DNA from 4 places in the Pseudoalteromonas sp. N1230-9 genome. Region 1 is predicted to be linked to each of the others. Evidence: predicted binding sites of a transcription regulator. Region 1 holds the regulator's gene; each other region holds the start of a gene.
What was found. Region 1 encodes sigma-54, which starts transcription at its own class of promoters, with help from an activator protein. Its sites were predicted from a motif close to GTTGGCACGNNNNTNGNNT; they were not measured.
Positions count from the first base shown of each region.

Region 2: the regulator sigma-54 is predicted to act here: its motif matches at 3,282-3,300, upstream of LY624_RS13055 (BON domain-containing protein).
Region 3: the regulator sigma-54 is predicted to act here: its motif matches at 4,419-4,437, upstream of flgA (flagellar basal body P-ring formation chaperone FlgA).
Region 4: the regulator sigma-54 is predicted to act here: its motif matches at 3,592-3,610, upstream of LY624_RS12385 (LPP20 family lipoprotein).

Region 1 is NZ_CP090419.1:3,181,140-3,188,934, forward strand. It holds gene LY624_RS14765 (calcium/sodium antiporter) at 1-718, shown strand, start outside; gene LY624_RS14770 (KpsF/GutQ family sugar-phosphate isomerase) at 722-1,693, shown strand; gene kdsC (3-deoxy-manno-octulosonate-8-phosphatase KdsC) at 1,696-2,247, shown strand; gene lptC (LPS export ABC transporter periplasmic protein LptC) at 2,244-2,798, shown strand; gene lptA (lipopolysaccharide transport periplasmic protein LptA) at 2,788-3,309, shown strand; gene lptB (LPS export ABC transporter ATP-binding protein) at 3,306-4,031, shown strand; gene LY624_RS14795 (RNA polymerase factor sigma-54) at 4,140-5,636, shown strand; gene hpf (ribosome hibernation promoting factor) at 5,663-5,950, shown strand; gene ptsN (PTS IIA-like nitrogen regulatory protein PtsN) at 5,954-6,406, shown strand; gene rapZ (RNase adapter RapZ) at 6,407-7,252, shown strand; gene LY624_RS14815 (HPr family phosphocarrier protein) at 7,266-7,538, shown strand; gene mgtE (magnesium transporter) at 7,749-7,795, shown strand, end outside.
Region 2 is NZ_CP090419.1:2,799,359-2,807,153, forward strand. It holds gene fldB (flavodoxin FldB) at 46-567, shown strand; gene LY624_RS13040 (DUF2147 domain-containing protein) at 612-1,040, opposite strand; gene LY624_RS13045 (tRNA1(Val) (adenine(37)-N6)-methyltransferase) at 1,111-1,809, opposite strand; gene srmB (ATP-dependent RNA helicase SrmB) at 1,886-3,118, shown strand; gene LY624_RS13055 (BON domain-containing protein) at 3,339-3,677, shown strand; gene LY624_RS13060 (hypothetical protein) at 3,718-4,650, opposite strand; gene radA (DNA repair protein RadA) at 4,733-6,118, opposite strand; gene LY624_RS13070 (PilZ domain-containing protein) at 6,456-7,795, shown strand, end outside.
Region 3 is NZ_CP090419.1:2,636,007-2,643,801, reverse strand. It holds gene LY624_RS12350 (Ig-like domain-containing protein) at 1-2,517, shown strand, start outside; gene flgN (flagellar protein FlgN) at 2,796-3,227, opposite strand; gene flgM (flagellar biosynthesis anti-sigma factor FlgM) at 3,220-3,540, opposite strand; gene flgA (flagellar basal body P-ring formation chaperone FlgA) at 3,619-4,323, opposite strand; gene LY624_RS12330 (chemotaxis protein) at 4,466-5,398, shown strand; partial or broken gene LY624_RS12325 (CheR family methyltransferase) at 5,420-6,251, shown strand; gene flgB (flagellar basal body rod protein FlgB) at 6,388-6,798, shown strand; gene flgC (flagellar basal body rod protein FlgC) at 6,801-7,232, shown strand; gene LY624_RS12310 (flagellar hook assembly protein FlgD) at 7,246-7,795, shown strand, end outside.
Region 4 is NZ_CP090419.1:2,657,576-2,665,370, reverse strand. It holds gene nhaD (sodium:proton antiporter NhaD) at 1-368, opposite strand, end outside; gene LY624_RS12400 (glutathione peroxidase) at 618-1,346, opposite strand; gene LY624_RS12395 (LysR substrate-binding domain-containing protein) at 1,462-2,361, shown strand; gene LY624_RS12390 (flagellar assembly protein FlgT) at 2,344-3,534, opposite strand; gene LY624_RS12385 (LPP20 family lipoprotein) at 3,646-4,104, shown strand; gene LY624_RS12380 (transglutaminase-like cysteine peptidase) at 4,225-4,932, shown strand; gene LY624_RS12375 (bifunctional diguanylate cyclase/phosphodiesterase) at 4,926-6,893, shown strand; gene LY624_RS12370 (response regulator transcription factor) at 6,890-7,477, opposite strand; gene LY624_RS12365 (HlyD family type I secretion periplasmic adaptor subunit) at 7,516-7,795, opposite strand, start outside.

The sequences.
Region 1 (7,795 bases):
AGGCATTACTGCACTATTAAGACCTTTATCTGTCTCTTCTACAACACTCAAACGTGAGATGCCGTTAGTACTCTTAGTGTCAGTTGCTTCTTGGTATATATTCTCTGATAACTTCTTTTCATTTGGTGAAGGTATTGCGCTATTTGTTGGCTTTATTGTTTTCCTTGTAGGCTTAGTTATTATTTCTTTAAGGGATAAAAACCAAGCGGATGACCCTTTCGTCTCTGAAGCATGTGAAGATATCCCCGATAATGTTTCTACAGGCTCAGCTTTGTTTTGGCTTGTTGTGGGTATGATCCTTCTTCCTATCAGTTCACACTTTCTGGTTGGCTCGGCAGTAGATATTGCAAAATACTTTGGCTTAAGCGACTTGGTGATTGGGTTGACCATCATTGCTATTGGCACCAGTTTACCTGAACTAGCAGCCTGTATTGCAGGTGTACTAAAGAATGAGGATGATTTAGCCTTAGGTAATATTGTTGGCTCGAACTTATTCAATCTGTTGGCAGTATTGCCCCTAGCAGGGATTATCAACCCATCAATCATCGACCCTTCAGCGGCAAACCGAGATGCTCTGATTATGATTGGCGCAACCATTGCTTTAATCGCCATGTCATTGAACTTAAGAGGTGCTCGTCGTATCAATAGAATCGAAGGTGGTTTATTGTTAGTCGCATTTATTGCATACCAAGGCTATATTTTCAGCCAAATAGGATAACAAATGACGCAGCAAAGCTTTATTGCGCAAGGTAAGCGAGTTCTTGAAGTTGAAGCGCAAGCATTAAGAGAAATTGAACAGTATATCAATGCTGATTTCGAACATGCCTGCCAATTAATGTTTCATTGCACAGGGCGTATTATTGTCATAGGTATGGGTAAATCAGGCCATATCGGCAACAAAATAGCCGCTACATTAGCAAGTACAGGCACCCCTGCATTTTTTGTTCACCCAGGTGAAGCGAGTCATGGTGACTTAGGTATGATCACACGTGAAGATGTTGTGATGTGCATTTCAAATTCAGGTGAAACCAGTGAAGTGCTTGGTATTATTCCTGTTATTAAACGTATTGGCGCAAAAATGATATCTCTAACAGGTAACCCTAACTCAACTATGGGGAAGCTATCGGATGTCCATGTGTGCATCAAAGTTAGCCAAGAAGCGTGTCCATTGGGCCTCGCCCCTACTGCCAGCACCACTGCGACATTAGTTATGGGCGATGCGATAGCCGTTGCCCTACTCGAAGCGCGCGGTTTTACTGCCGATGATTTTGCTTTATCTCACCCAGGGGGGAGCCTAGGTAAGCGCTTATTACTGAGCCTTGAAGACGTCATGCATACTGGCAGTGCCACACCTATCGTTACCGAGTCCCAAAGCGTTAAAGATGCGCTGATAGAAATGTCAGCCAAAGGCCTTGGTATGACAGCCATTGTCGATGAAAACAAAAAGCTTGCAGGTCTGTTTACTGACGGTGATTTACGCCGTATTTTAGAGCAACGCGTCGATATTCATAACACATCGATTAGCCAAGTAATGACACGCTCATGCACCACCGCACATGCAGATATGCTCGCTGCGGAAGCATTGAATATTATGGAACGAAAACGCATTAACGGTTTAATAATAATAGATGAAAGTAATACACCGATTGGCGCACTTAATATGCAAGACCTTTTAAAAGCAGGGGTACTTTAAACATGACGTTTGCCGAGCTTTATCAGCCATTAAGCACAGATGTAAGCCAACGTGCTCAGAAAATAAAACTACTCATTTGCGATATTGATGGCGTTTTCTCTGATGGCCGTATTTACTTAGGAAATAACGGTGAAGAACTCAAAGCGTTTAATACCAAAGATGGCTTTGGTATCAAAGCATTAATAAATAGTGGCTTTGAGGTTGCGGTTATTACAGGGCGACATTCACAAATAGTTCAGCAACGCATGACTAGCCTAACAGTACAACACATCTATCAAGGTCAAGAAAACAAGCTTATTGCGTATCAAGAATTAAAAGACAAACTGGCTTTGACCGATGAGCAAATAGCTTATATCGGTGATGATGGCCCTGATTTACCCGTCATGGAAAAGGTAGGCTTTGCCGTTGCTGTAAACGATGCTCACCCACTTATAAAAAGACTCGCTCATTACACTACCATGTTACCCGGAGGGTTTGGTGCTGTGCGAGAGCTGACTGATTTATTAATGCTGGAAAACGCGAAAGCGTTAACAACTGATGGAACCAGCGCATGAATATAGCCCGTATTTTACTGAGTATTGTTTTTGTTTGTTGCATGATCTGGTTATGGTATCCGTACTTTAGCCAACCAACAGGCGCAATAAACAGTGAAGACGAGATAATCGCAACACCGGATTACACCGCTATTGCGCTAAAGCAAACTGCGTATGATGAGCAAGGTAACATCAGCCATAAAGTCGCTGCGGCTAAAATGGAGCTATACCAGCAATTAGGATTTACTTTTTTTGAACAGCCTATTTTTACCATCTATGGGGATCAACAGGTTTGGCAGGTAAAAGCAAAAGAGGCTACCTTGTACGAAAACGATCAGCTCATTTTTGAAGGTGACGTTGTTGCAAAAAATCTAACTCATAATGGCATGATTGAAGATATCAACGCAGAAAATATCAATGTCGATATTGAAAAAATGACCATGTACTCAAAACAACCTGTTACATTAACAGGCCCAAACTTAAAGATTACCGGTAAAGGTTTAAAAGCCGATTTAAAAGCCGAAATCGTCGAGTTAACTAACCATACACGAACCATATACTATGACCAATAAACTTAAAAAATTACTTCTAATCCCAAGCTTATTGATTGCGTTTTCAAGCGCTGCTGCAGACCAAGCGGGTACTCCTATCAGCATTAGCTCAGATCGCCAAGTAGGTCAGTTAAAAAATGGTGTAGGGATTTTTGAAGAAAATGTAGAAATAACCCATGGTAATCGTCGTATTACCGCAGATCGCCTAGAAGCACATGCAGGTGAAGTTGATGGTACTGTTTCACTTATCATTGCCACAGGTAAGCCAGCCTACTTTGAAGAAAAACAAGAAGATGGCACGGTTATGAGCGCCAGCGCAGACGAAGTTCGTTACGATGTAGCAAAGCGTTTACTCACATTAGTTGGCGATGCGCAAGTGACACAAGCAGGGCAAAAAGTCAGCGCAAAAAGTATAACTTATGACATGGAACAACAGCTAATTAGTGCTGAAAAAGACGAAAACTCAACGGATCGTGTGCATACAATCTTAGTGCCTGTTGATAATAAAAAAGATGATAAAGGCCAGCCATGAGTACATTAAAAGCAGAGCTGCTAGCAAAGAGCTATAAAGGCCGCCAAGTTGTCAAAAATGTGGGACTAGAAGTCGAAGCAGGCAGTATTGTCGGCTTACTAGGTCCTAATGGTGCAGGTAAAACCACCACCTTTTATATGATTGTTGGGCTAGTGCCAAGCGACAAAGGTAAAATTAGTATTGATGACAACGACATCACTTTATTACCCATGCATAATCGTGCTCGATTAGGTATTGGCTATTTACCTCAAGAATCATCCATTTTTAGAAAGTTGACAGTCTACCAAAACCTGATGGCGATTCTTGAAACACGCAAAGATCTTAAAAAACAGCAACGAGAAGAAACACTCAATAACCTGCTTGATGAATTTAGTATTCAGCACATCCGAGATAGCCAAGGTATGGCGCTATCAGGAGGCGAGCGTCGCCGTGTTGAAATCGCGCGAGCATTAGCCGCAGATCCAAAATTTATTCTGCTAGATGAGCCTTTTGCTGGTGTTGATCCAATTTCAGTGTTAGATATAAAGAAAATTATAGAGCATTTGAAAAACCGTGGTATCGGTGTACTAATAACTGACCATAATGTTCGAGAAACCCTTGATGTTTGTGAAAAAGCCTACATTGTTTCTCATGGGGAGCTAATTGCATCAGGCACGCCTGAGCACGTATTAGCAGACCAAACGGTACGCGATGTCTATCTAGGCGAGCAATTCAGGTTGTAACCAATACACCATCGACTAGAGCATCTGCTAGACTTACAATAATGACAACATATTGATATTGACTCAAAGTAGTATCAATCAATGATTTAAAAGGATTGTTAGGGATACATGAGGCAATCATTACAGCTGCGCATGGGCCAGCAACTTACAATGACTCCACAACTGCAACAAGCCATTCGCTTATTGCAGCTTAGTACATTGGATCTCCAGCAAGAAATACAAGAAGCGCTTGATAGTAATCCTCTGCTTGAAGTGGAAGAAGCGGATTATAATGAAGAAGCGATCGGTAAAAACGAACAAAAATCTGACTCTGATGATTCACAAGTCACAGCTACGGCAGAAGAAGCACCCAGTGAATACGAGCAAGAGAGCAGTGATGCACTCAATAAAGATACCGTCAGTGACGACCTAGCAATGGATGTCACGTGGGATGAGTACATGAGTGCAGCCCCTTCAACCTCGTCAGGGCCAATGCCAGAAGATGAGTCTATTTACCAAGGTGCGTCAACCGAAACTCTCCATGAATATCTGATGTGGCAACTACAGTTGACCCCATTTAGTCCGACTGACGAAGCGATTGCTGTTGCTATAGTCGAAGCTATCGATGACTCAGGTATTTTAACTGTGAGTTGTGAGGATATTGTTGAAAGCTTTAATCAAAATGATGATGAAGAAGAAATAGAACTTGATGAAGTCGAAGCGGTCTTAAAAAGAATACAGCTATTTGATCCTGTCGGCATTGGTGCTCGCAGCTTACAAGAGTGCCTATGTATACAACTTCGTCAATTCGATGCAGATACACCTTATTTGGCTGAAACTAAAATGGTTTTATCTGAGCACATCGAATTATTAGCAAGTCGCGACTATCGTACTTTGATGAAAAAGACTAAGCTTAAAGAAAACGAGCTTAAAGAAGTGATGACACTTATCCATAGCTTAAACCCTAAGCCCGCGGATAGCATCGTACGTGAAGAGTCTGAATACGTCATACCTGATGTATCGGTAAAAAAAGTAAAAGGTCGTTGGGTGGTTGAGCTAAACCCTGACTGTATGCCAAAGATCAGAGTGAACAGCCAGTATGCGGCTATGTCACGCTCTGTAAAATCAAGCAGTGACAGCCAGTTTATTCGCTCTCATCTGCAAGAAGCTAAGTGGTTTATTAAAAGCTTAGAGAGTCGGAATGATACTTTATTAAAAGTAACGAACTGTATTGTTCAACAACAACAGGCTTTCTTTGAACACGGCCCAGAGGCGATGAAGCCGATGGTGCTAAATGATGTCGCTGAAATGGTCGAAATGCATGAATCGACGATTTCACGGGTAACAACGCAAAAATATATGCATACCCCAAGGGGTATTTTTGAGTTGAAATATTTCTTCTCAAGCCACGTCAGCACAGAAAATGGTGGCGAGTGTTCATCAACGGCAATACGCGCTTTAATCAAAAAGCTTATTGCCGCAGAAAACTCAGCGAAGCCATTGAGTGACAGTAAGATTGCAGATATATTGGCTGAGCAAGGAATTAAAGTAGCTAGACGTACAATTGCAAAATACCGAGAGTCTCTAGCAATACCGCCGTCTAATCAGCGTAAAAGCTTGATTTAGACGTTTTACATAGAAGGAAAATGCTTATGCAACTAAACCTAACTGGTCGTCATGTAGAAATCACAGATTCATTAAAAGACTATGTAAACACCAAGTTTGCGAAACTAGAAAGGCATTTTGATCATATTAATAATGTTCATGTCATTCTAGATGTAGAAAAATTAAGTCAAAAAGCAGAAGCAACTTTACATGTAAACGGAGGCGAACTGTTTGCCTCTACAGAGCATCAAGATATGTACGCGGCCATCGACTCGCTAATTGATAAGCTTGATCGCCAAGTTATTAAACACAAAGAGAAATTAGCTCGACACTAAATTATGAAACTTAGTTCACTTACTAGCCAGGACTGCAGCAAAGCTGCGGTCCTTTTTAATAGCAAAAAAAGAATTCTCGAATTTATCAGCGAACTCGCTCATAAGCAGCTTCCTCATCTATCGCAGCAAGATATTCTTAATGCTTTACTCAATCGAGAAAAGTTGGGGAGTACAGGAATTGGTAGAGGCATTGCTATTCCGCATGGTCGTATGTCGGGTGCTGATAAACCACATGCGTTTATTATAGTGAGCGAATCGCCAATTAACTTTGATGCAATTGACAACCGCCCTGTTGATATTTTTGTTGCACTCATCGTACCTGATGGAGACTGCCAACTTCATTTAAAGACCTTATCAACAATTGCTGATAGACTAAAAGATAAAGAATTTTGTAAACAGTTACGCAGCGCAAAAACCGATCAGGAACTGTTTCAAGTTATTGCATCAGAGGCATAAATGGAATTAATTATTATCAGTGGCCGTTCTGGCTCAGGTAAATCAGTCGCTTTACGAGTCCTTGAGGACCTTGGTTATTATTGCGTTGATAATATTCCTGTAAACCTATTACCTTCGCTAGTGCGTAGTGTTTCTGATAATTACGACAAAATAGCGGTCAGTATCGATGTGCGTAACCTGCCAAAAGAGCAACAAGAATTTAATGATATTCTTGAATACTTGCCAGGTTTCGCCAACCCAACATTATTTTACCTTGATAGTGATGATCAAACACTCATTAAACGTTTCTCTGAGACAAGACGCTTACACCCGCTTTCTTTAGATTCTTTACCGCTCGATTTAGCAATTAAGCAAGAAAAAATACTGCTTGATGTCCTAATTACCCGCGCTGATTTTATGATCGACACAACGGATTTAAGTGTACATCAGCTAGCAGAGTCAATTCGTGAGAAGATTCTCGGTAAAAAAGATAAAAAGCTCATTATTACCTTTATGTCATTTGGCTTTAAGCATGGTATCCCGAAAGAAGCTGACTATGTATTTGATGCACGCTTTTTACCAAACCCGCACTGGGAGCCAGATCTTAAGCCACTTACAGGGCTCGACCAACCCGTTAAAGATTACCTTGCAAGCCATAGCATAGTGCAAAAATTTACTTGGCAGATTCAAACCTTTGTGCAAACGTGGTTACCACACCTTGAACGCAATAACCGCAGTTATTTAACTATCGCAATTGGCTGCACGGGTGGACAGCATCGCTCTGTTTACTTAGCACAGACGATTGGTGAAAGTTTCGCGAAAAGCCATGCGAATGTAAAAATTCGCCATCGTGAGCAAGACTTATAACAAGGGCTTTAACATGTATGCTGAAAATACGTTTTTAATTCAAAACAAACTTGGCTTACACGCGCGCGCAGCAACTGTACTTGCACAACTTGCACTGCAATTTGATGCTAAAATTATGTTATATCAAGATGACAAAGAAGCTGAAGGTGACAGTGTACTTGCTCTAATGTTATTAGAGAGCAGTCAAGGTAAAGAAGTTCGAGTTGTATGCGAAGGCCCTGATGCAACTGCTGCACTTAATGCAATAGGTGAATTAATAGCACAACGCTTTCATGAGCAAGAATAGCATTTGCTAAGCACGAAAGATTTACGTTAAACTTAACTTAGATATTTAAATTTCTCTTAAATATCTTACTTTTAAGTCATTCGTTCATCTTATATAACAAATATTCTTAATATAATGGTTGCTTTAAACGATAACTCAGCAAATTTATTATTGTGCAACTATGCTGTATTTATTTAGCCAGAGCTCACTTTTTTAGTTGTAAGGACGCCAATGCCAGAAGCCTTTGAACAAGATTACCCACTACAACAACTTAAACA
Region 2 (7,795 bases), 380 kb from region 1:
AAACTTGCGCCTATCATATCAGGCAAATACACAGTGATAAATACGATGCAGATTGGTTTATTTTATGGTTCTACAACCTGCTACACAGAAATAGCAGCTGAAAAAATTCGCGATATTATCGGCCAAGACATAGTGAGTCTTCACAATATCAAAGATGAGCCATTAAAAAATGCTGAGCAATTCGATTTTGTTATTTTCGGCATTTCAACGTGGGACTTCGGTGAATTACAGGAAGATTGGGAATCAATCTGGGACGACATTAAAGATGTTAACCTAAATGGTAAAACCGTGGCTCTGTTTGGTATGGGCGATCAACAAGGTTACGGCCAGTGGTTTCAAGATGCGCTCGGTATGTTACACGATGAAATTTGTGACCAAGCGATCACTTTATTAGGTAAGTGGCCAAATGATGACAGTTATGAATTCGAAGCTTCAAAAGCACTCACTGAAGATGGTAAACAGTTTGTTGGCTTAGCACTTGATGAAGACAGTCAATATGAACTGAGCGATGAACGCATTGCCTCGTGGGTTGAGCAAGTCATGACTGAGTACAGCGAAAGCTTGTAAAACTCACGCATATTAAGCCAAGCATTGCTTGGCTTTTCTCTTATTTACTCTACACGCTGCCAATACTGGTTACGGTAGAAAAAAGCAATATAACCGCGAACTTCAAGTACTTGACCTTGCTCTTGTGGCGTTAGTTTTAAGGTATAGGTCTTACCGCTATTCGGGTCAAGAATCTCACCATCTTGCCAGCTTCCATCTCCCGCATCGGTTGCACCTTCAATTATTGTCATGCCAAGAATTGGTTGGTTTTTTTTATCACCATCGCATTCTTCACAAATAGCATCCTGCTTTGCTGGATTGAGAATTTTTTCTACTTTCCCTGTTAATACGCCATTTTGTTCGCTAATGCGTACCAGTGATTTTGCTTCGTTTGTCTCTTCATTTATTGTTTTCCAAAGTCCCACAGGACTCAACGCAGCAAAAGTATATTGAGAGAAAAGTAATGCACTTAAAGTTATAGATAAACGTAACATAAACAGCTCTTATAATTTTAAAACGCCACCACTATAGCAAGGCTTGAGTAAACACTCTATTTTTAGATGGTTACATTTTTAAATAGAAATCCTTACACAAAGAAACATACTCATCACTATAGCCGCCTTCTGCAGCATGAATAGTCAAAGAACTTGTCTGACAAACCTCAGGCTGTAAAGAAAATAACATTAAACTTCGGCTAGGTGATTTTTTTAATGTGGTTCGTACATTACACATACGCGCCAAGTTCCACCCTTTACACTTAGCTTGTTCAATAAAAGAAGATGCCTCTTTGCAGGGTAAAATTACATTGAGTAAGGTGTTGGCGTGACTTAACTTAGTACAACACTCAATTAACTCAGAAAAACCAAGACCATCTGTATGACGCGCCGTATTACGTGCTTCATTGTCCCCTTTTAGACTCGCATTAAAATACGGAGGGTTAGTAATAATTACATCAAAGGGCTGTGTTGATTGAAAAGACTGTATGGCACCATGATGTAAACAAATCTCAGGCCAAGGACTATTTGCAAAGTTAAACTTAGCGTCAATGCACGCCTCAGCATCTACTTCGATTGCCACCACTTTCGCCTTTGGAGCACGCTGTTTTGCCATCAAAGCAAGCAACCCCGTTCCTGTACCTATATCGAGAAGGGATTTTGCATTTGCCAATTCAGCCCAAGCACCTAATAAAATACCATCTGTCGAAACCTTCATCGCAGAACGAGTTTGCTCAACTGTAAATTGTTTAAACACAAAGCCTGACATTTTTTCACCTTTTCATTCACCACAGTGCTGATAGCTAGTATAATCAAGTCTAATTGTCCTCTATTTATGTCACTCTATGCAATTTTCTGAATTTGATATCGATAACAAGCTGTTAAATGCCATCAATAAAATGGGTTTTGATACGCCAACAAGTATTCAACAACAAGCGATCCCTGAAGCACTACAAGGTCGTGATATTTTGGCATCTGCCCCTACTGGTACGGGTAAAACAGCCGCGTTTTTGATTCCTGCAATTCAATACTTGCTTGACTTCCCACGTCGCGATCCAGGTTTTGCACGGGTGCTGATCATGACACCCACTCGTGAACTTGCTTATCAAATTCATGAACAATGTGAACTGCTAGCTGCACAAACGCACTTAAAAATTGGTGTTGTAACGGGCGGTATTAACTACGGGACACATAAAGAGATTTTTGAAAGCAATAACGACATTCTTATTGCGACACCAGGTCGCTTAATGGAATACCTCGAAACTGAGAACTTCCACGCTGAAAACGTCGAAATGCTCATTCTCGATGAAGCGGATCGCATGCTTGATATGGGCTTTCGCAAAGAAATGCTACGTATCTGTGATGAAGCACGTAATCGTCGTCAGTGCTTCTTATTCTCTGCCACATTAGAAGGCGACAGCGTTGAGTTATTTGCCGAGCGCATTTTGAATGATCCTGCACTACTCGAAGCAGAATCGTCACGCAAAGAAAAAGGCAAAATTCATCAATGGGTGCACTTAGCAGATGATTATAATCATAAATTAAAGATGCTCATTGATACGCTTAACAGTGACGATCTGCAAAAAGCCATTGTCTTTGTAAAAACACGTGAGCGCCTTGAAACTCTGATTGGCGCTCTAAATAACGAAGGGCTTCGTGTTGCTTGGCTACGTGGTGAAATGCCACAAGATAAACGCATGAAAGCAATGGAAAACTTCCATTCTGGTCGCAATAAAATTTTAGTTGCAACTGACGTAGCGGCGCGTGGTATTGATGTAGCTGATATTAGCCATGTAATTAACTTTGATATGCCCCGTACAGCAGATGTGTATGTGCACCGAATTGGCCGTACCGGTCGTGCAGGTAAAAAAGGCACAGCAATTTCATTTGTAGAAGCACATGACGTTGCTATTTTGGGCAAGGTTGAACGCTATATTGAACAAAAGTTAAAGCGTCGTGTTATTAAAGGATTAGAGCCACAACACAAAGAAGCAAAGATCCCGTCGAAAAAGAAAAAGGATCCTATAAAGATGAAGGCTAAAAAGAAAGCAAAGGTAAAAGCGAAAAAGAAAAAATAACCTTCGTAGATGCTGTAATAACTAAAAAATGCCGTGCTTGTCACGGCATTTTTGTGTGTACTTTTTGCTGCCATTTTTACTAACTAGTGTGTAATTAATTCATAGCTTTTTTACTGAAAAAACTATAAAAAATATATTACTTTTTAAAATCAATGCATTACATCTTGGAACAAAAATTGTAACTGGTTCAGCATATGCTCATCATTCACGAGGGAATCGTATGAACCGTTTCAAACTAACAGTAGTACTTACATCATTTTGTTGTATTTTTTTACTTGCATGCGCAACACAAGTTAGCGCTAATACCAGTGTATTAACTACTAGCACATCGGCTCAGCCTCGACTTCAGCAATTAGCTCTTCAAAAGCTGATGAGTAATCCTAATTTTTCTATCGAGAACCTACAAGTTATTGTTAACGGCGATACGATTGAATTATATGGCTCCACGGAAACGGGCTTTAAACGCGCATTAGCACAAAAGTTTTTAGAGCACAGTCAAGGAGTTAATCGTGTGAAAAACAACCTTAAAGTTAGCCAGTCTAATACAGCTAACCTTTAAGGCCATTTTCTAGAAGAATAAGTAACTTAACGTTAGTTACTTATTCTCCTTTAGCGTCTAAATTAATAAATTTAGCAAGTTCTTCTGGTTGACCAGCTAGGCTCATAATTTGTTGGTTAATTTCTAGCATCGTTTTGCCCTCAGGTAAACTTGCAGACAAAGATAATGAAGATAAACCATTGGCAAAATTAGTAATCGCTGTCGCTAAATCTGCGCTAACAGGGGCCTGTTGCAGCTGCATTGTGACCATTTGCTGAAATTGCTCATGTGTCATACCTTGCGCTTCTAAAAAGCTTTCTACTACCGCTTTTAATTCCCCTTCGTTTTCAATCGCAAACTCAACGCTACGCGGCTCTAACTCTGACATAGCAGCCATCATTTTTGACTGCTGCTGAAGCTGCTGCTCAAGGGTTGGTTGTGCACCGCCAGAGGCTTTTTGTTGTTGGCTAATAGCAAGGGATGCTTCCATCAAAGGGGTAGACTTGGCTAATCCTAAATTAAACGTAACATCAGCTACATCTGCTGCGGTTACTTTCAGTGCAAAGTCACTATCACCTGAGTCTTTATTGTAATCAAGCGATGAGTTTACGTTGTAGCTCGTAGAGGCTAGTTTACTATTGGCACTTTGTGGCAGTTGCGTTAAGAAAGAATCGCTAAAGCGAAAGTTAGTCATTACAAACCCAGTGTGTGGAGGAATGGCATCTTCCTCATAGCCTGTCACTTCAATGGTATCAATACTGGCAACTTGCTCATCCCCTTCAACACTTTGCACTTTGATGCCAGATAGCTGCACACTGTTATTAAATACACTTGCTGAAATATCGTCATACATCACCTCAACACCACTTTGAGCTGAAAGTGCAGCGATTTGCTGATCAACCACTTTTTTCACTTCCTGTGTTGCTGTGTAGTTCGCATAATATGCGCCACCTGCAACAGCTGCGACAGCAACTGCAATTACTAACTTCTTCATTTTATTTCCTTTAAGTTGGTGCTAATTTCTTGAGAGTGTTGAGCTTAAAGGTTCAACACTGCCCTAGCTTATCAAATTGTCACTAATTAATTAATGACAAGAGCTCATGCACCGTTTTCACTGGTGTAATTTTTGCTCCTAAACCTTCCATTGATTTATGGTAGTTTCGATATGGAATAAATATCTCTGTAAAACCATGCTGTGCAGCCTCTTTTACTCGCGGCACACCACTATCTATTGGTCTGACATCACCGTTTAAGCTCAGTTCCCCCATGATGCAAGTTGTCCTAGGCACAACAAATTCATTGAGGCTGCTTAACAGTGCCGTGACTAAGGCAAGGTCAATACAAGTCTCTGACTCATCTATCTTTAAACCGCCAACAATATTGAAAAAAGTATCATGGAAAATTTTCGTTTTTGTATGTTTGCGTAAAATACCTGTCAGCATTTTAATTCGATTCATATTCAATCCAACGCAAACACGTTGCGGAAACTCGGCTTCAGTTTCTGTTGTTAAACATTGAATTTCTAGAAGGAGGTTACGGTTCCCCTTGCGAATACAGGTGATTGCTGAACCTGGCGACTCAGTGCTTGAACCCGATAAAAATATCTCACTTGGATTATCAACACTGAGCATACCGCGCTCACACATTCTGAAAATACCCACCGTATCAATATCACCAAAACGGTTTTTGTTGGCACGTAAGGTACGTATTTGTCCGTCGTTAGTGTCTATATGCAGCAGTGCATCAACAATATGCACTAACGTTTGCGGACCCGCTATTTCATTATTTTTATTAACATGAGCAATGATAAACATAGTCACGTCATGTTGCTTACAGTATTGTGTTAACGCTTGTGCTGCGCTTTTTACTTGCGATGGTGAACCTGGGCTGCCGTTTGCTGTTTCAGTTACCACAGCTTGAATTGAGTCAATAACAGCAAACTTAATTTTATTTTTATCAAGCTCTTCGATAATCGCTTCAACACTGGTTTCAGAGAGTAAGTAAAGCTCATCTTGGTTATAATCCAAACGCAAGCGATTAACTCGATTTTTAAACTGCGATAATGATTCTTCAGCAGTACAGTACAAAGAAGGCATTAATTTTGACATACGCGCAATTAAATCGGACAACAAAGTCGTTTTACCTGCCCCTGGATCACCAGAAATAATATTCACCGAACCTGTCGTTACACCGCCACTAAGCACGCGATCAAGTTCGCCTATTTCAGTCAGACGTTTTTCAGCTTCCGCTGTTTCTACCTCATTAATTTTTTTGGAACCGCCACCAGCGCCTCCCGCATAGCCTGCCACCGCAGCGCGACTTGCAGCCTGTTTAGATTGCCCTGCTGAAGGTTTAAATTCTGCCAGCGTATTCCAAGCACCGCATTTACATTGCCCCTGCCAACGCTGATAGTTCATGCCGCACTCAGTGCAGACAAATTCGATTTTTGCTGATTTTGCCATTGAGCTTTACCTATTTTGGTCGCTGATTTGTGATGTATTTAAATGTACAATAGATAACAGAACTAACGATTTAAGATGTCGGCATCTCTAGTGACGACACACAACGGACGTACCTCAAATCAATTCCCTTAAGGCTTTATTCGCTTAACTGCGTAATAACGCTATATTTTAGGGCATAGTTTTTGCTTACAAATAAAGTTTTACAGTGCTTGCCATTTATTTGGCGAATACCTATAACAATAACTAATGAAATAAAAAGTGGTTCGCAAGGCGTTTTAACACTGTGGTTGCCTGCTAGTATACCTACTTTTTTCGATTGACGGTGATGGTTTTATAAATGGCTGAAGACATACTGCTTAAATATGAAGACCTTGTTGAAGAACTCAAGGCACATTTAGGCACTCCCCAGTTCGACAAACTATTTAAATCAAAGACAGCTAGCTTAACAAAGCCAGAGCAGTTTTTGATCAAAATGGAAATGTCACGTTTATCTCAGCCTGTGGCTCGTTTTATTGATTTACGAGGTCAAGTTACCGGTCAAGTAAGGCCTTACGAACACGAAGGCAAACAGCATTTTATGGACGACATGGCCATTGAGGTGTTCGAAGACGCAATCAAACGCCACGGTGGTTACACGCTTGCTGTATACGAAGCGGTTATGAACACCGAAAATAACCACAGAGTAATGCAAAAAAAAGCAAACGAAAATACCTCTTCAATCGAAGATAACGGCGACTTACCTGCCAAAGTAATCAAATTTGCCTCTTATGAAAGTCGTCGTGAAGAGCGCATGAACTACTCAATAAAAATTACTGTTGAGCTAGATAAGAGCGGCAAAATATCGGCTTCAACTTCAGACATCTCCCTAAGCGGCGCAAAAATCAAGCTCTCACCTAAATACAAAGTCACCAAGGGACAATTAATTGGTTTACGCTTAGTTGGGCTTGAACAAGACTTTGAGTTAGGTTTAAAAAACGGCATTCAATACGAAGTTGTTGCTGTAGAGCAAGTGTCGCGTGAGTACAATCATGTTCGCTTAAAACGCACCTTTATTGAGAATAATGAACAATTCGATAGCTTTCTAAAAAGCTTTATTCACGGCAATAAGCGCCGCTACAAGATTAACCTCGATAACACCTTGGATGCAGTTGTTTCGAAAGGCTATGAACAATACTATATCCCGCGTGTTACCTCGCTTTACACTTTTTTAAGCTTACAAGGTAATAAGTTATACCCCACTTTAGCATTAACAACCGAAAATAATGCGTTTATACATCGTTATTTTTGTGATGAACGTAAGCTGTCATGCTTATATAGCATTATAAACCAACAGCGCATAGGTCATCTGTTAAGCACTACCGATGCGGTAAAAGAGGAGTACCTGTATACCTTTACACATGTGGTCGCTGGAAAGATTTACTATTACTCAGCCACACGAACGGAACTTGATAGCCAACCTGAAATTCGCAATTTATTTTTTGGTTTTGGTAGTCAAAAAGAAAGCTGGCAATGCTTTAAGTTACAATTAATGCCAAGCCACCCTGAAGATTCATATATTCCGCTATCTTTACCGAGTAGTGCAGGTAAAGATATCGAAAAGCTAAATAAGCCACCAAGCCCTAGAGTTCAGGGGCTTATTAAAGATGTTAAGTACTTATTGATTCTAACCGCTGTTGG
Region 3 (7,795 bases), 550 kb from region 1:
GCAACAGTACAAATCGATGGTACTTGGCAAGTAACGCCTAGTGATTTGCCTGATGGTAACTATAGTGTGACCGCGAGTATTACCGACTCTGCGGGCAATTCAGGTAGTGTCTCAGATACCGGTGCAATTGACACCTTCGCGCCAATCCTTGTCATTAATGGTCTTGGCACGATAAACGACACTACACCAACCATTAGTGGGACAACGAGTGAACCACAGGGTAGCACGGTGAATATAACCGTTGAAAATGACGGCAATACTTATCCACTTACTGCAACAGTGCAAGCAGATGGTAGTTGGTCTGTCGATGTTTCACCTGCTTTAACAGATGGTGCAGTCAGTATTACTGCAAGCATTACTGATGCAGCCAGTAATACGACAACGGCCACTGAAACAGCGACTCTTGATAGTAATGCACCTACCATTGCTGTTGACGCACTAACAGTGACGAACAATACAACACCGACTATTTCTGGCACCAGTGATGCCGCAGATACCACGCAGGTGACTGTGAATGTTGAAGATGCTCTTGGCAACATTCAAACCGTCTTTGCCACCGTAACAGGGGGTGTATGGAGTGTGCAATTATCGACACCATTAAGCGAAGGTAGCTTTAGTATTACAGCGAGTGTGACCGAAGGCGGGTTAATAGGCACTGCCACACGCAGTGGTGAAATCGACTTAACGGCACCTCTATTTAGTGTTAATACGCCAGATGTAACAAATGATACAACTCCTACAATCAGTGGCACGAGTGATGCTCCACAAGGTACCTTGGTATCAATAACCGTAACAGATGCGCTCAATAATGAAGTCACAGCGACTGCAATTGTTGGTACAAGTGGTAATTGGTCTGTTGCACTTGCTTCTCCCCTTGCTGAGGGAGCTTATACAATTGATGCAAGTATTACAGACGCTGCGGGTAATACAGCAACAGATTCGGCATCGGGTAGCATAGACATAACACCTGCAGATGTCACGATTGATCCAATCGCTGTGACAAGTGATTTAACACCAAGCGTGACAGGTAGTGCAACAGGGGCTGCTGCGGGGAGTTTGGTTATTGTCACATTTGTCGATGCTGTGGGAGTAAGTCACAGTGTTGAAACAACATTAGATGCAAACCTTGAATGGCAGGTTGAGGCAACACAAAACCTTGCTGAAGGGGCATACACAGTAACAGCTGTTGTGAGAGACAGTGCTGGTAACGATGGTTCTATCTCAACAACGGCGGTGATTGATACGATTGCACCTATTATCAGTATCAACGCGAGTAGTTTGATACTCACAAATGATTCAACACCCACAGTGAATGGTACGTCTGATCTCGCTAACAGCAATATTATTGTTACTTTCACCGCAGCTGGTGGCGTAACGCACAGTGTTGCAGCTGTGACAGATGTGAACGGCGACTGGCAAGCAACAGCGACTCAAGCACTTGCTGATGGCACTTATTCTGTTGCTGTAAGTATCACTGATGAAGCTGGAAATACTGGAACAGACAGTAAAACTGGCGGAGAAGTTGATACGGTTGCACCTGAGCTATCTATCACGCCATCCTTTTTATTGGGTAACCTTGTGTCGCTTTCTGGCACCTCTGATTTACCTGAGGGCAGTGTTATCTCAATTACTAATCACTTAGTTGGAGGAGGCGTCAGCGCACCCTATACAGCCACGGTTGATGCAAATGGGGATTGGCAAGTCCTCAACTTATCAGTCTCGTTACTGACGCTTGCGTATGTTGAGGCATCTGCAACCGATGCCGCAGGCAATACTACAACCATATCTAGCATTGACTACAGTAACGACCCCAGTTTAGATGCGTTTAATGTAACTAATTATAATCCAGGTGTTTTAGGACTTCTTCTCCCATCAGCTTCAGGGGAGGCAGAACCAGGCACTGAAGTTTACGTTATTGGTTCTAATTTACTTGGGCTTAATTTACTAAATATTGTTGATTTATCTTTACTTAATTCAGCTCCCACTGTAACCGCAGATAGTAATGGTGATTGGTTTATTAGCTTGTCAGTATTAGACTTAGGTAATGAATATTACTTTGCAATTGTTGACCCTGTAACAGGTGACTTCATTGTTAAAAATACTGAAAATGATTTAGTGGGCACTGGGGTACTCGATACTGAGCCAGATGGGGGACTTATTGGTTTAGGCAGTGAACCTTTGTTAGCTGATTTTGATGAAAGTGAAGAGCAAGTGGCACAAGGAACTGAGCCTCAACCACTTGGCGAAAGTATTGATTTGAGTTTGGTTATGACTGACACAAGCACAGATTCTACAATTGCTGAGGGGGCGACACCACTTGAACTGAGTATTGATGATGTACTCACCGATAGTGAGCAAACAGATGTACTTGCTCTTGATACTGAGAGTGAAAGTCAAAGTTTGGCATTTAATAGTGAGCCCGAAGTGACATCAGACGCAGCAAATGATATTCAAAATGACTCTGAGGAGTTAATTAAGAAACTCATCGAAGGAGGCAATAACTCTATCGATATTTAGAACGAGTTACTAAATACAAATAAAGCGCGATGAATCGCGCTTTATTTTTTATCCCAGCCAGCTGATTTTTAGTAGATATAGCGTTAGGTTTTGCATAGGAAACTCTCGAGTAAATCTTATCCTGTAGTCGCGACTTAACGTCGCGTTATTTATAAGTAATAACTTGGGTTAATAATCAGGTTTACAGAGCTATCTTTTCGGCAAATAGCAAAGTGGTTTCTCAGAGGGGCTATCAATTTGTGGGATTGTTGTAATAAAGGAGAGATAACCTAAACGCATTACGCTTTAAGGTTATGTACAATTTTATTCTCGCCCTGAATAACACTGCCACCTTGGTCGTAGGTCATAGACGATGGTGCACCAATTAAAATATCTTTTAATTGTTTTACACTTAGTTGGGCTTGATGTGCGGCATGTGCATTGACATCGTTTTTCTTTTTACAATTTGTAAGAAGCTCATTCACCTGCGTGATAAGTGAAGAAACGTCTTCATCTTGAGCATCATTTTTACTCACAAGCACCTGAACTTCTTTATCAAGCGTTTGAATTTTTTGTAATAAGGAGATTTTTTGTTGGGCAATCTCTTTTAAACCTTCACCTCGTTTTGAGGCAATGGCTGTTAGCTCATCATCTAAAAGCGCAGCAATAGACTCTAAACAAGAGACTTGCTGTGTTAATTTGCTGGCAATTAAATGATTATGATCAGCCATAGACGTCAAACTCGAATGCTGCGATGTTCTTTGCTAGTTTATCAGTATCAATTTGATACTTTCCTTCGCTGATTGCTTTTTTCAACTCAGCGACTTTTGCACTGTCAAAACCAGATGACTGCTCAGCCTTTTCTTGCAAAGATTTTAATTGCTTTGCTTGCGGCGTTAAACTCACTGAATCTGCACTGGCTTTAGGCGCAGCTGATTTAGCCGTTTGCGTGTTAAGGTTATCTTTTTGTAAATCAAGCTGTTTTTGCTTGGTATTCGTCAACACAGATGTTTGCTGACTATTATTATTGACGTTGCTTACCATTATTTTGACCTATACATTACCCAACATATGCCTTTGTATCGGCAGGCACACAAGATACTTTAACATAAATATTAAAAATTAAATATTCACCTGTACAGACTCGACACCATCCACGCGTGCATTTAATACTTTACCTGATTTTTTGTTTTTTACACGTACTAATTCATCAAGCGTACCATCTTCTAAAGCAACACCTGTTGTTTTGATTCTAAGCCCACGTATCGCTGCAATGATGGTTACATTATCCCCTTTGCACACCATACAAATATGGCTCATGACAATCGGAAGACCACTGCGGATATTACGTTTGCTCCGACTTCCTATTAGCACTGACTCATCTTGAATATATTGCGTACGAACAAATTGTTTAGGCTTCATCTCAAGGCGTAAATGTTCAGCTTTAATGACCTCTCCACGAGTTAAATTGGTTGTTACTACCACCACAGGCTCAAGTTCAATAATTCTGACATGCACATACTGCGTCCAACTATTTAAGTCTTCGCATTTAAGTTGTACGGTTACCTGCCGATTAAAAGGAGGTTCAGTCGGAACGGTTTTACTCAGCGGTAACTGACAAGGCCTATCTGGAATTCGGCTATCAAGAGGCAGCGCGCTGACTTGTGGTGTTGAATCCAGATCAGTAATTTGTTCGCTGATAAAATCGATAGCGATTTGTTGAAGTTGCTGGTGATTATAGACTTCAGCTTGAAGTTGCGTACTAAGCAACAGGCTAGCAAGAAAATAAAAAACACTGTATCTTCGGCTTTTTTTTAACAAACTCATCATGTTTCGACTATGCTTATGGTTGAAAACAAGGTATAAATATTTTGCGTCAAAAAACAGACGCTTTGTAACCTTATGTAGCTTTAACACAAAGAAAGCAATTATTGTTCCGACTCTGGTTGTTTATCTTTAGGAGATTGAAATGGCAGGCATTTTAGACTCAGTTAACCAGCGTACTCAGTTGGTTGGGCAAAACCGCCTTGAATTACTATTATTCAAACTCAGAGGGCGTCAACGCTTTGGTATTAACGTGTTTAAAGTAAGAGAGGTTTTACAATGCCCACCGCTTACAAACATGCCAAAATCAAACGCCTATATCCGTGGTGTGGCCCATATTCGAGGTCAAACTATCTCAGTTATTGATTTATCTATGGCTGTTGGCGGCCCTGCAATCGAGAATTTAAAGGATAGTTTTATTATCATTGCGGAATACAATCGCTCAGTTCAAGGCTTTTTAGTCGGTGGTGTTGAACGTATTGTAAATATGAACTGGGAAAAAATTATGCCTCCGCCATCGGGCGCTGGCCGTTATTCGTATTTGACAGCCGTCACCGAAATAGAGAACGAGCTGGTAGAGATCCTTGACGTTGAAAAGATTCTTAACGAGATCTGCCCAGTTAATACTGAGGTCAGTGCTGAGGTCGTGGGCGAGGGCGAAATTCAAAAAGACTTAGGTGAACGCATCGTCTTTATTGCTGATGATTCTGCGGTAGCAAGAAATCAAGTTAAGCGTGCTCTTGAGCCACTAGGTGTGCAAACTGAGCTTGCTAAAAATGGTAAAGAAGCATTGCTGAGGCTACGTGAAATTGCTGAACTTGATTGTCAAAACAATATCACCGAACGCGTTGGTTTGCTGATATCTGATGTTGAAATGCCAGAAATGGATGGCTATACCTTAACAGCAGAAATAAAAGCCGATCCAAAATTATCGCCGCTACATGTAATTTTACACACATCACTGAGTGGTGTATTTAATCAAGCAATGATTGAAAAAGTGGGTGCGGATGATTTTATTGCAAAGTTTAACCCTGATGAATTAGCAACAGCTGTTAAAAAATGGGTTCACTGTGATTAATAATTTATAGGTGGTATTACTTTGGAAAATAAGCACTTACAACAAAGCGAATACGATCAATTTCGCTCTTTTTTAGAGCAACAATGTGGGATTGTGTTAGGTGATAACAAACTATATTTAGTTAAAAGTCGCCTTGCACCATTGATGGCTCGCTTTAGTGTGGAATCGTTATCACAATTAGTGAGCAAAACGCTAAGTCCTCATGAGAGGCAGTTACGTGCCGCAGTTGTTGATGCGATGACGACAAACGAAACGCTTTGGTTCCGTGACCAATACCCCTTTGAGTTACTTAAAACTAAATTGTTTCCTGAATTTAAAGACTTGCATAGACCAGTGAAAATCTGGTCTGCGGCAAGTTCTTCTGGTCAGGAACCTTACTCGATAGCTATGTCGGTTGCCGAGTTTCAATCTAAGCAGCCAGGTGTTTTAAAAAATGGGTGCGCAGATTATTGGTACTGATATTTCAAATACCATGCTTGATATGTGTAAGAATGCTGAGTACGACTCACTTGCACTCGCTCGAGGCTTGTCTATGGAAAGGCGGCAAAAGTTCTTTAAGGATAGTGGCAATGGTATGGCACAGGTGGTTGATCCAATAAGAAAAATGGTCAGTTTTAGGCATCTCAACTTATTAGATTCTTATGCCTTGATGGGCAAGTTTGATATCATTTTTTGCCGCAATGTACTGATTTACTTTTCACCAGAGGTTAAGGCAAAAATTATTGCGCAATTTGCTCAGGCACTTAACCCCAAAGGCTATTTATTTTTAGGCGCATCTGAGTCAATGGCGGGCTTAAGTGATAGCTTTGATATGGTACGTTGTAATCCAGGTATCATCTACCAGAAGAAATAATTCCCTTCTAGCAACCTAACTATTAGGTTGCTATATCTTATTTATTTTCAATTAGTTATAACCTTATTGATAGGCTCTTTATTTTTGGCTTGTCTTTTGCATTGTCCAATGCAGAGTCAAATTTTTGGAGATGGTTATGGCTATCAGTTTTGATAAAGCATTCGGTGTTCACCCCCATGCAATGTTGATCCGTTCACAACGTGCTGAGTTATTAGCGACTAATATCGCTAATGCTGATACGCCGGGCTACAAGGCAAAAGATGTGGATTTTGCATCTGCATTAAAAGCGGCAAAAAGCAACCAACAAAGCGGCAACACTATGGTACGTACAAACGAGAAACACCTTGCGGGTGGTAGTCGTTTTGTTGGTAACTCAGAAATGTTTCGCACGCCAAATCAAGCAGATACAGGTGATGGTAACTCTGTTGATATACAAGTGGAACGAAACTTGTATGTACAAAACTCATTAGAGTATCAGGCAAGCCTGCAATTTATGAGTAGTAAAATTAAAGGCCTTAAAAAAGCCCTCGGTAGTCAAGGAGCTTAATCATGAGTTTATATAATGTTTTTGATATTTCAGGTACGGGTATGAGTGCACAAAATGTGCGTTTAAATACCACGGCGAGTAATATCTCAAATGCAAATACGATTAGCTCTAGTCAAAATGAGACTTACCGAGCGCGTCACCCTGTGTTTGCCGCTGAGCTTACAAAAGCGTCAGCATCACAAAGCAATCCTCAGGGCTCTTCTGTTGGCGTTAAAGTACTGGGTATTGTAGAGAGCGACAAGCCTCTGCAAATTGAATATAACCCGAATCATCCAAGTGCAGATGAAAACGGTTATATCTACAAACCAAATGTTAACGTTGTAGAAGAAATGGCTAATATGATTTCTGCCTCTCGCTCTTATCAAACAAATGTGCAAGTTGCTGATGCAGCAAAGCAAATGTTAAGTAAAACACTGTTGCTTGGGCAGCGGTAACCGAGGATAAGTTATGAGTAACGACATCAGCAGTGCGTCATCCACGTATTTAGATAACTTACGTTGGCAAGACAATCAAACGAAAACAGAAGAGAAAGATGACACTTTAACACAAGAAGATTTCTTCTCGTTGTTAACTCAACAGTTATCGTTTCAAGACCCGAGTAAGCCCGCTGACAATGATCAAATGATTGCTCAGATGACAAACTTTACTATGGCAGAAGGTATTTCAAATCTTAATAGTAAATTTGAATCCCTTACGGCTTCAATGACATCTAACTCGGCGCTACAAGCATCTACTTTAGTAGGTAAGCAAGCGTTGCTTGAGTCAGATATGCTGGATTTAAACGAAACGGGTGTATCTAAAGGCTCTGTTGTTGCAGAAAATCCGGTAGATGAGTTAACACTGCGTATTGAAGATGAATCAGGGCAACTAGTTAGAACCATTGAGCTAGGGGCGCAATCTGCTGGTGCAATTCGTTTTGAATGGGATGGCGAAAATGAAGATGGCGAACGTTTGCCACCTGGTGAGTACAAAATCAAAGCCGAGGGCAACGTTAATG
Region 4 (7,795 bases), 520 kb from region 1:
CAACTACGCAGGCTATCGAATAATCTTCGCTCTTCAAGTGCATTGATATAAGTCATCGCGACTAATAAAAATAGCATTAACTCAGAGAATTCGAGTAAAGCATGACGAAATGCATCGGTACTTAACTCAGACATATTTTGCGCGCTGTACTGCCACGCAATGAGTGTCCAAATAATCCCTGCCGCGACAAGCACGGGTTTTGATTTACGTAAATGGATTTTTTCTTCAAGAATAACTAATACATAGGCAAAGATAAAAATAACGACACAGATGATGCCGACAGGGTGGGTAAGTAGGTCAATGGCACCGACTGATTCAGCTTGTGCATAGCCGCTAAACCCCACTAAGGAAAGTAGAAATCCTAGCATTCGTTTATTCATTTATATGTTCCATTTAGTTCATTTTTAATTTCATCACAAAGACTGTGAATGTAGCTGGTGGCTATTTTAGATTTATTCTGGAATTTATGTAATAAACAAGTAATAAAAATGTAGGTATATTGAATATAAATGGGAGTAATGTTGAATATGCTTGGTGCTAAAGGCGTTTTAAGGTGGTTTGTGGGGGAGTTTTAGCACTAAGAGAGCCATATGTTAGCCCTCTTAGTGTCAGTTTGATTATGCGAAGTGTTTCTCTAAATCATCAGAGCCACCAATGTGCTCTCCGCCGATAAATACTTGTGGTACCGTTTCGCGGCCAGACATTGCTTTTAAGCTGGTAAGCGAAGCGTCTCTTCCTAAAATAATTTCTTCATACACATAGCCTTTACTTTCTAACAATGCTTTTGCCTTTGTGCAATATGGGCAGTTAGGCTTGGTAAAAAGACTAACAGGTTTTGGTTTTACCTGCGCTGGGTTAATGTACTCAAGCATGGTATCAGCATCAGAGACTTCAAATGGGTCACCTGGCTTTTGTGGCTCAATAAACATTTTTTCGATAATGCCGTCTTTTACTAGCATAGAATAACGCCAGCTACGTTTACCAAAGCCTAAATCATTTTTATCGACTAGCATGCCCATGCCATCGGTGAATTCGCCGTTACCATCGGGTAGTAGCGTGATATTTTGTGCTTCTTGATTTTGTGCCCATGCGTTCATAACAAAAGTATCGTTAACCGAAATACAAACGATGTCATCGACACCATTTTGCTTAAATACCGGCGCAAGTTCGTTATAGCGTGGTAAGTGTGTTGATGAACAAGTTGGTGTAAATGCGCCAGGTAATGCAAACAGTACAACGGTTTTACCTTTGAAAATATCATCACTGGTCAGTGATTGCCATTGCTCATCAATGCGTGTTGCGAATGTAACGTTAGGGACTTTTTGACCTTCAATATTGTTTAACATAGTTTTAATTCCTCTTGATTAGTTGAGTGTTATTATGGGGTTATATAGATAATAGTTCCAATCGTTTGTTTTTATTACTATGATAGCTAAAAGCTATTGATTGTTGGTGAGTACTATGAACTTAAAAGATTTGGAATATGCAAAAGCGGTGGCTCAGTTTAAGCACTTTCGAAAGGCAGCTGATGCCTGTTATGTGAGCCAACCAACCTTGAGTGGTCAAGTTAAAAAGCTTGAACAAGAGCTTGGGGTAACTATTTTTGATCGCTCCACTAAACAAGTGACAGTGACTGTACAAGGTCAACGGTTACTTGAACAAATTAACGTAATCCTTGAGCAAACCCAAGTATTGAAGGAAATTGCCGCAAGCTCCCATGATCCCCTTAAAGGCAAAATAAACGTAGGTATTATTCCCACTATTGCACCTTACTTATTGCCAACCTTGCTCACGTCAATGAAACATGCCTTTAACGACACTCATTTTTCATTTATTGAAATGCAAACCGCGCAAACACTTATCGCCCTTGATAACGGAGAAATCGATATTGCAATTGTCGCTGATGTGCCTGACCTCGCTAATTACCATGTATCAGCATTATACAAAGAAGACTTTTTAGTAGCTGTATCTGAGCAGCATGCATTAGCTAACAAAGAGAAAGTTGCACTTACTCAGCTAAGTGATTGTGACTTACTTATGTTAAACGAAGGGCATTGCTTTAAAGAACAAGCTGAGCAATTTTGCTTTTCGGCAGGGGTTGAAGTTTCAAACCAATACAAGGGCAATAGTATCGAAACCTTACTTGCTTTGGTCGCGATGAATGATGGTATTACATTTGTTCCCAAACTTGCTTGCACGACGCGAGAGGGAATTAATTATTTGGCAATAACACCTAATCAACAACGGCAAGTTGTTATTGCAACCCGTAAGCACTACCCACATATTGCGGGAGTAGAGCAATTAGCCGCTTGGCTAAATGCTCATAAAGGGTTACAGCAACATTTACTCGCCACCAGCTAATTCAACAATATCGTTTATTTGAATGTTGGGTAATGGCTGCTCATCAATACTCATGGCAACAGCCGACTGCTGATAGAGTTGGGTAATTTTCACTTGATTAAGGGTAGTGATCTTATGTGGTAGTTTATTACCTTGCGCATCTGTCATGTAGTTATGATGAGCAATATTTAATAACTCCCCTTGCTGTAAGCCATGCGCTTTACCTAGGTTGATTATTAATTTGCCATTTTCAATATGCAAAATTTTGCCTTGCGTAGGTAAACAAGCCATAGCTGCTTGCAAGTCATAGGTGAGTGTTTGGTTTACCTCACTGATGGCTTGGCCATAATCGGTTTCCCAAAAGCGGTCGCTATACACATCAATGATATCGGTTTTTTTGTATGGCCAAATTCCCTCAGTTTGGTAACTTTTCTGCCATAGCTTTTCGTAAGTGGTGCCATCAAATAAAACATAATCGGCTTTATAAGCACGTTTAAAGCTATCATCTTGCCAAAATGCATAATCGTTATTGAGTTTACGGTTTACCGATAAATCGCGGATACGACTGAGTAATACATATTGTGAGTTACTACGACTGGTTATCTCTTCGAGTAATGCATCGCTGTAGTCATATTGTTGGGTGAAAAAATGGTCCACACGTAACGGCACATTGTAATATGCTGTCGGTTTTGCGGCCATCTGCGTATTACTTAAGCGAGTATAAAGCTGTTCACTAATAGCTTTATTGACGTCAAAAATTTGGCCCATTCTCGCTTGCTCTCTGTTGGCCAACTGACTTTGTGTTATTGCGATGAATTTAGCATACTTATTTGCAGGGCATTCTTCAGCTTCTGGAAAAATATCTAAGCGAAGTGTAATTGCATAGGTATCGTTATGACGATCTTCGCTAATAAGCTCAATTTTTTGGATCTCACCATGGCTACTAATTTTAAGCTGATCTTGCGTCAAAACTCCGTCTACTAAGGTTTGTACAGAGCTAACACGCGCCCCTGAAAACACTAATGCTTGGGTTATCGCATCTTTCATTGCGGCAGATTTGGCTTGACTTGTATCACCATCTTTAATCACTGCATGGCCTGTAGATTCAAACCATTGAGCTAAACTATTGTTAGAAAAAACAAGAGTAAAGGCCAGCCCCATGCTGTATAAACTCGTTTTTAATAGACACTTCATGCAAATACCTAGCGATACTGTTCATTGATACCAAGTACCGAGCAAGTAATGTACCAGATTGGCACTAAACGTGCATATTTGTAGAAAATGAGTTTTTAACGGAAACAAGTTATGCGAGCAATGTTAGTTTGTGGCCTAGCTGCCTGTATTGCACTAAGTGGTTGCAGTAGTATTTTTGATAAACACGTAGAGTACACCTATATCGAGCCTGATGACTACCCAGTTTTAAAAGCCGTTGGTTATGCCCCCATTAGTGCTCAACCGAGTGATAACAAATCACAACGAACTTTACTTGCAATTAAAGCCTCAAAACTTGAAGCATATCGTGAGCTAGCTGAACAGGTTTATGGGCAAAAGATTTCCGCAGGGACGACGGTACAAAACAGCATTGCACATAACGATCAGCTACAAAGCAAAGTGCAGGGTGTTATCAAAGGTGCACAGGTCATTAAAACGTATGCGGTGGGCGACACTTACGCCACAGAGTTACAACTCGACATGAAACGAGTACATGACTTATATATTGGCGAAATCAAACCGCGTGAAGTAAAAAAAGTGACTTATTATTAAGTACTAAATTCTCATAGTTGCAGCTTGGGTGCTATGCTTTTAAGACTGTTAGTTTTAACAAAAGCATAATGGCATTAACATATTATTTTAACCAAGCTTTTCTCCTTTTAGGGATTGTCTATGCTGTTTAGAGCATATGCGATTGCCTTTAATCAAACTTGGCGCACTCATGCCTGCTGGTTAACCGTTGTCATTATTCTATGCTTAAGTCACTCAGCAATAGCTGATCGCTTAGTTATTGAATTTACCACTTTTATTCAACAGATGCAGCAGCGTTTCGGTGCCAATAGGGTCACTGTTGCAAGGCAGTGGCAAGGGATGTTGCAGCAGGCTTCTAATTTACCTGAACAACAACAGGTACTTGTTGTTAACGAGTTTTTTGCCCGTAGTCTGCGTTATCAAACTGATATTCAATTATGGAAGCAAGAAGACTATTGGGCGACCCCTCTTGAAACGCTTGGTAAAGGGTTAGGTGATTGTGAAGATTACGCAATTGCCAAGTATATAAGCCTCAGAGCACTTGGTGTGAGTGACGATAAATTACGGCTTATCTATGTAAAAGCTCAACTACCTGGTACGCGAAAAACACAAGCGCACATGGTGCTTGGCTACTTTACACACCCGAATGCACAACCACTTATTTTAGATAGTTTAATTGTAAAGGTATTGCCTGCTGCTAAGCGGACCGATCTTAGTCCTGTTTTTAGCTTTAACAGCAAAGGCTTGTGGGCCAATAATTCAACAAAGAGTGTGGCCGATCCTACTGCTAGGCTATCACGGTGGCGTCATATATTAGAGCAATCACGCAAAGAAGGAGTGCGATGGTGAAGGTATTTAATCTATTTAGACTCAAACGAAATAAAACCATTACCTTAAAGCAAGAGCTATGGATTGCTATTTTGCTATTAATCATTATTGGTTTTGTGAGTAGTTTGTTGATCAGTACTAATTCTGCAAAAGAGTACTTTACGACTGAGTTGCGAATGAAAAATATAGATAATGCCAACTCACTCGCCTTGATGTTGAGTCAAATGAGTAAAGACCCTGTTGAAATAGAGCTTTTAGTATCCGCCTCATTTGATACCGGTTATTACCACCGAATTGAGTTACAAGACCCACAAGGTAAAACAATAATTAAACGCCTTTATACGGGGGAGCTTACTTTAAACGCACCGAGTTGGTTTAGGCACTTTTATAAGTTAGAGGTTGCGCCGGGTGTTGCTCAAGTGAGCGATGGCTGGCAACAATTTGGTACTTTGTATGTTGAAAGCCATAGCCAGTATACGCAAGATGCTCTGTGGAAAAGTGCTGTACATTTATTCTTTAGCTTTTTAGTTGTTGCAGTGGCGGCTTGTATTGCAGGGGCTTATTTTCTATCTAAAATTCTGAGTCCACTCAATGATGTAATGAAACAAGCGGTGGCATTAAGTGAAAAACGCTTTATAAAGTCAAAAGTACCGCGCACCTATGAGTTTGCCAAGCTTGTGTCATCAATGAATTTGTTGTCGACACGTTTTAATCGCATTACCAAAGAAGATAATCGTCGCTTAGAAGAAATTCGTTTTAAAAGTCAACACGATGACTTAACAGGCCTTGCTAATCGAGAATACTTTAATGCAACTCTTGATACCTTTTTAGAAAACTCACAAGGACATGGGGGGCTCTTTTTATTCAGAGTGATCAATTTGGATACATTAACAGAGCAAGTTGGTCGCGTTGAAATGGTGGACTTTTTACGTCGTTTTTCAGAGTCATTAGTTTCTTTTTTAGAGTCGAATGAAGACAGCTTTAGGCAAAGCCAAATTGCACGTATGTCCCATGTTGATTTTTTAGTGTTATTTAGCGATGTGAGTAATCTCGCAGCCTTGAGTGAGCAGATTTTAAAGTCCCATGAGCAACTTGTTGCAGATCATAAATCAGTAGAGCTTGCGGTATCACACAGTTGTACACACATTGAAGTTGATGACACCCGTGCCACACTTTTAAAACGAGTCGACCAGTGTTTGAAGGTTGCCGTTGCAAAACTAGGTTGCTGTGCTTATGTAGATGAAAAACAACAAACGCAAGACAACCATAATGATATTGATACTTGGCGAGAAAGATTAGAATTTGCGCTGAAAGAAAACCAATTAGAAATCGCGTTATTTCCCGTAACAACTTTTGATGAGCGCTTAATACAGCAACAAATTTCTTTAAGTTTATTAATTGAAGGCGAAAAATATCGCTTTGGCTTTTACTTTCAATGGGCTCAGCGTTTGCATTTATTAGCTCGCCTTGATTGGAGTTTAATGAAACTAATGATTAATGAGTATGGCCAAATTCAAGGGGATACGCTTTTAGGAATGGAAGTTTCAGCTGAAACTTTACAAGATGATATGGCGGTGGCATCCATTTTAACAGGGTTATCTGCGTATCCTGCACTTGCTAAGCGTATATGCTTTGAGGTGCGAGCAAATTTCGCAATTAAAGAGTTTGCCTTGTTTAGAAGCTTTTGTTCACAAGTTCATAGCATTGGCGCTAAAGTTGCGCTCAAGCGTGTGGGGGCTGAGTTTACTAAATTAAATAAAATCCAAGAGCTTGGCTTAGAGTTAATAAAAATAGACAGTGTTTATTGTCATAACATAAGCTTTAATGAAGATAACCAAAGTTTTCTTCGCGGTGTGTGTTCACTTGCGCACTCTTTAGGTATTAAAGTGGTAGCGGAAGGGGTTAAAAACCCAAGTGATCAAACTATACTGAAGGGGCTAGGTTTCGATGGGCTTGTTGCGGTTGAAGGCAAGAAAGATTAGTGGCCTTTAACCGCTAACATTAACTGCATGCGGTCTCGCACATGTAGCTTATTGAAAATAGAACTCATGTGTTCTTTTACGGTGCGCTCTGTGATATTCAACTTTTGTGCGACCTGTTTGTTTGTTGCCCCCGTGACAACTTCATCAACGACCTGTTTTTCTCGATTTGTTAGGCATGTTAAATCGCAATTGTGTTGGTAGTGAATTTGCTGATTAGACAGCACCCCAACTAAGTTTGATAACAGTTGCCCAGGTAGCCAAATACCTCCTTTACTCACTGTTTCAGCAACTTGCTCAATAATTGCTTTACTGGCATAGGCTTCTATATAGCCACGAGCACCATGTTCTAATGCTTTACATAGTTGAGAAATATTAAGCTCAGTTGTCATCACTATTACAGGAATTCTTTGCTCAGTGAGTTTCGACAGAAGATTGAGCCAATCAGGTGTCTCTGCAAGTAGCCAAATTAGGCTATCAGCCATTAGCCGTTTAGGCACTGATGTTTGTACGCTACAGTCAGCAAATGCAGATTGCCAATGTGGAGAGACAAGTTCATCTTGTGTAATAAAAACACTCCTGCGCATAGTTACTCCATTACACTGGCGTGAAGGGCATTCATAGTTTACCTCTCGGTCATGGCTAATGAGGTTGCTCTTAAAATGGGTTTAAATAAATACTCAAGCACGGTTTTTTTTCCGGTAATAATATCGACCTGAGTTGTCATGCCAGGGATAATCGTTAGGTTGTCGGCAAAGTGGTTTCGGTTCGTTTTCAATTGCACTAAATAAAAAGTGTTATCTCTATCATCGGTGATAGTATCAGCACTGATGTGAGTTACCTGGGCTTCAAGGCCACCATAAATAGCAAAGTCATAAGCACTGAATTTGATCATAGCCTCTTGC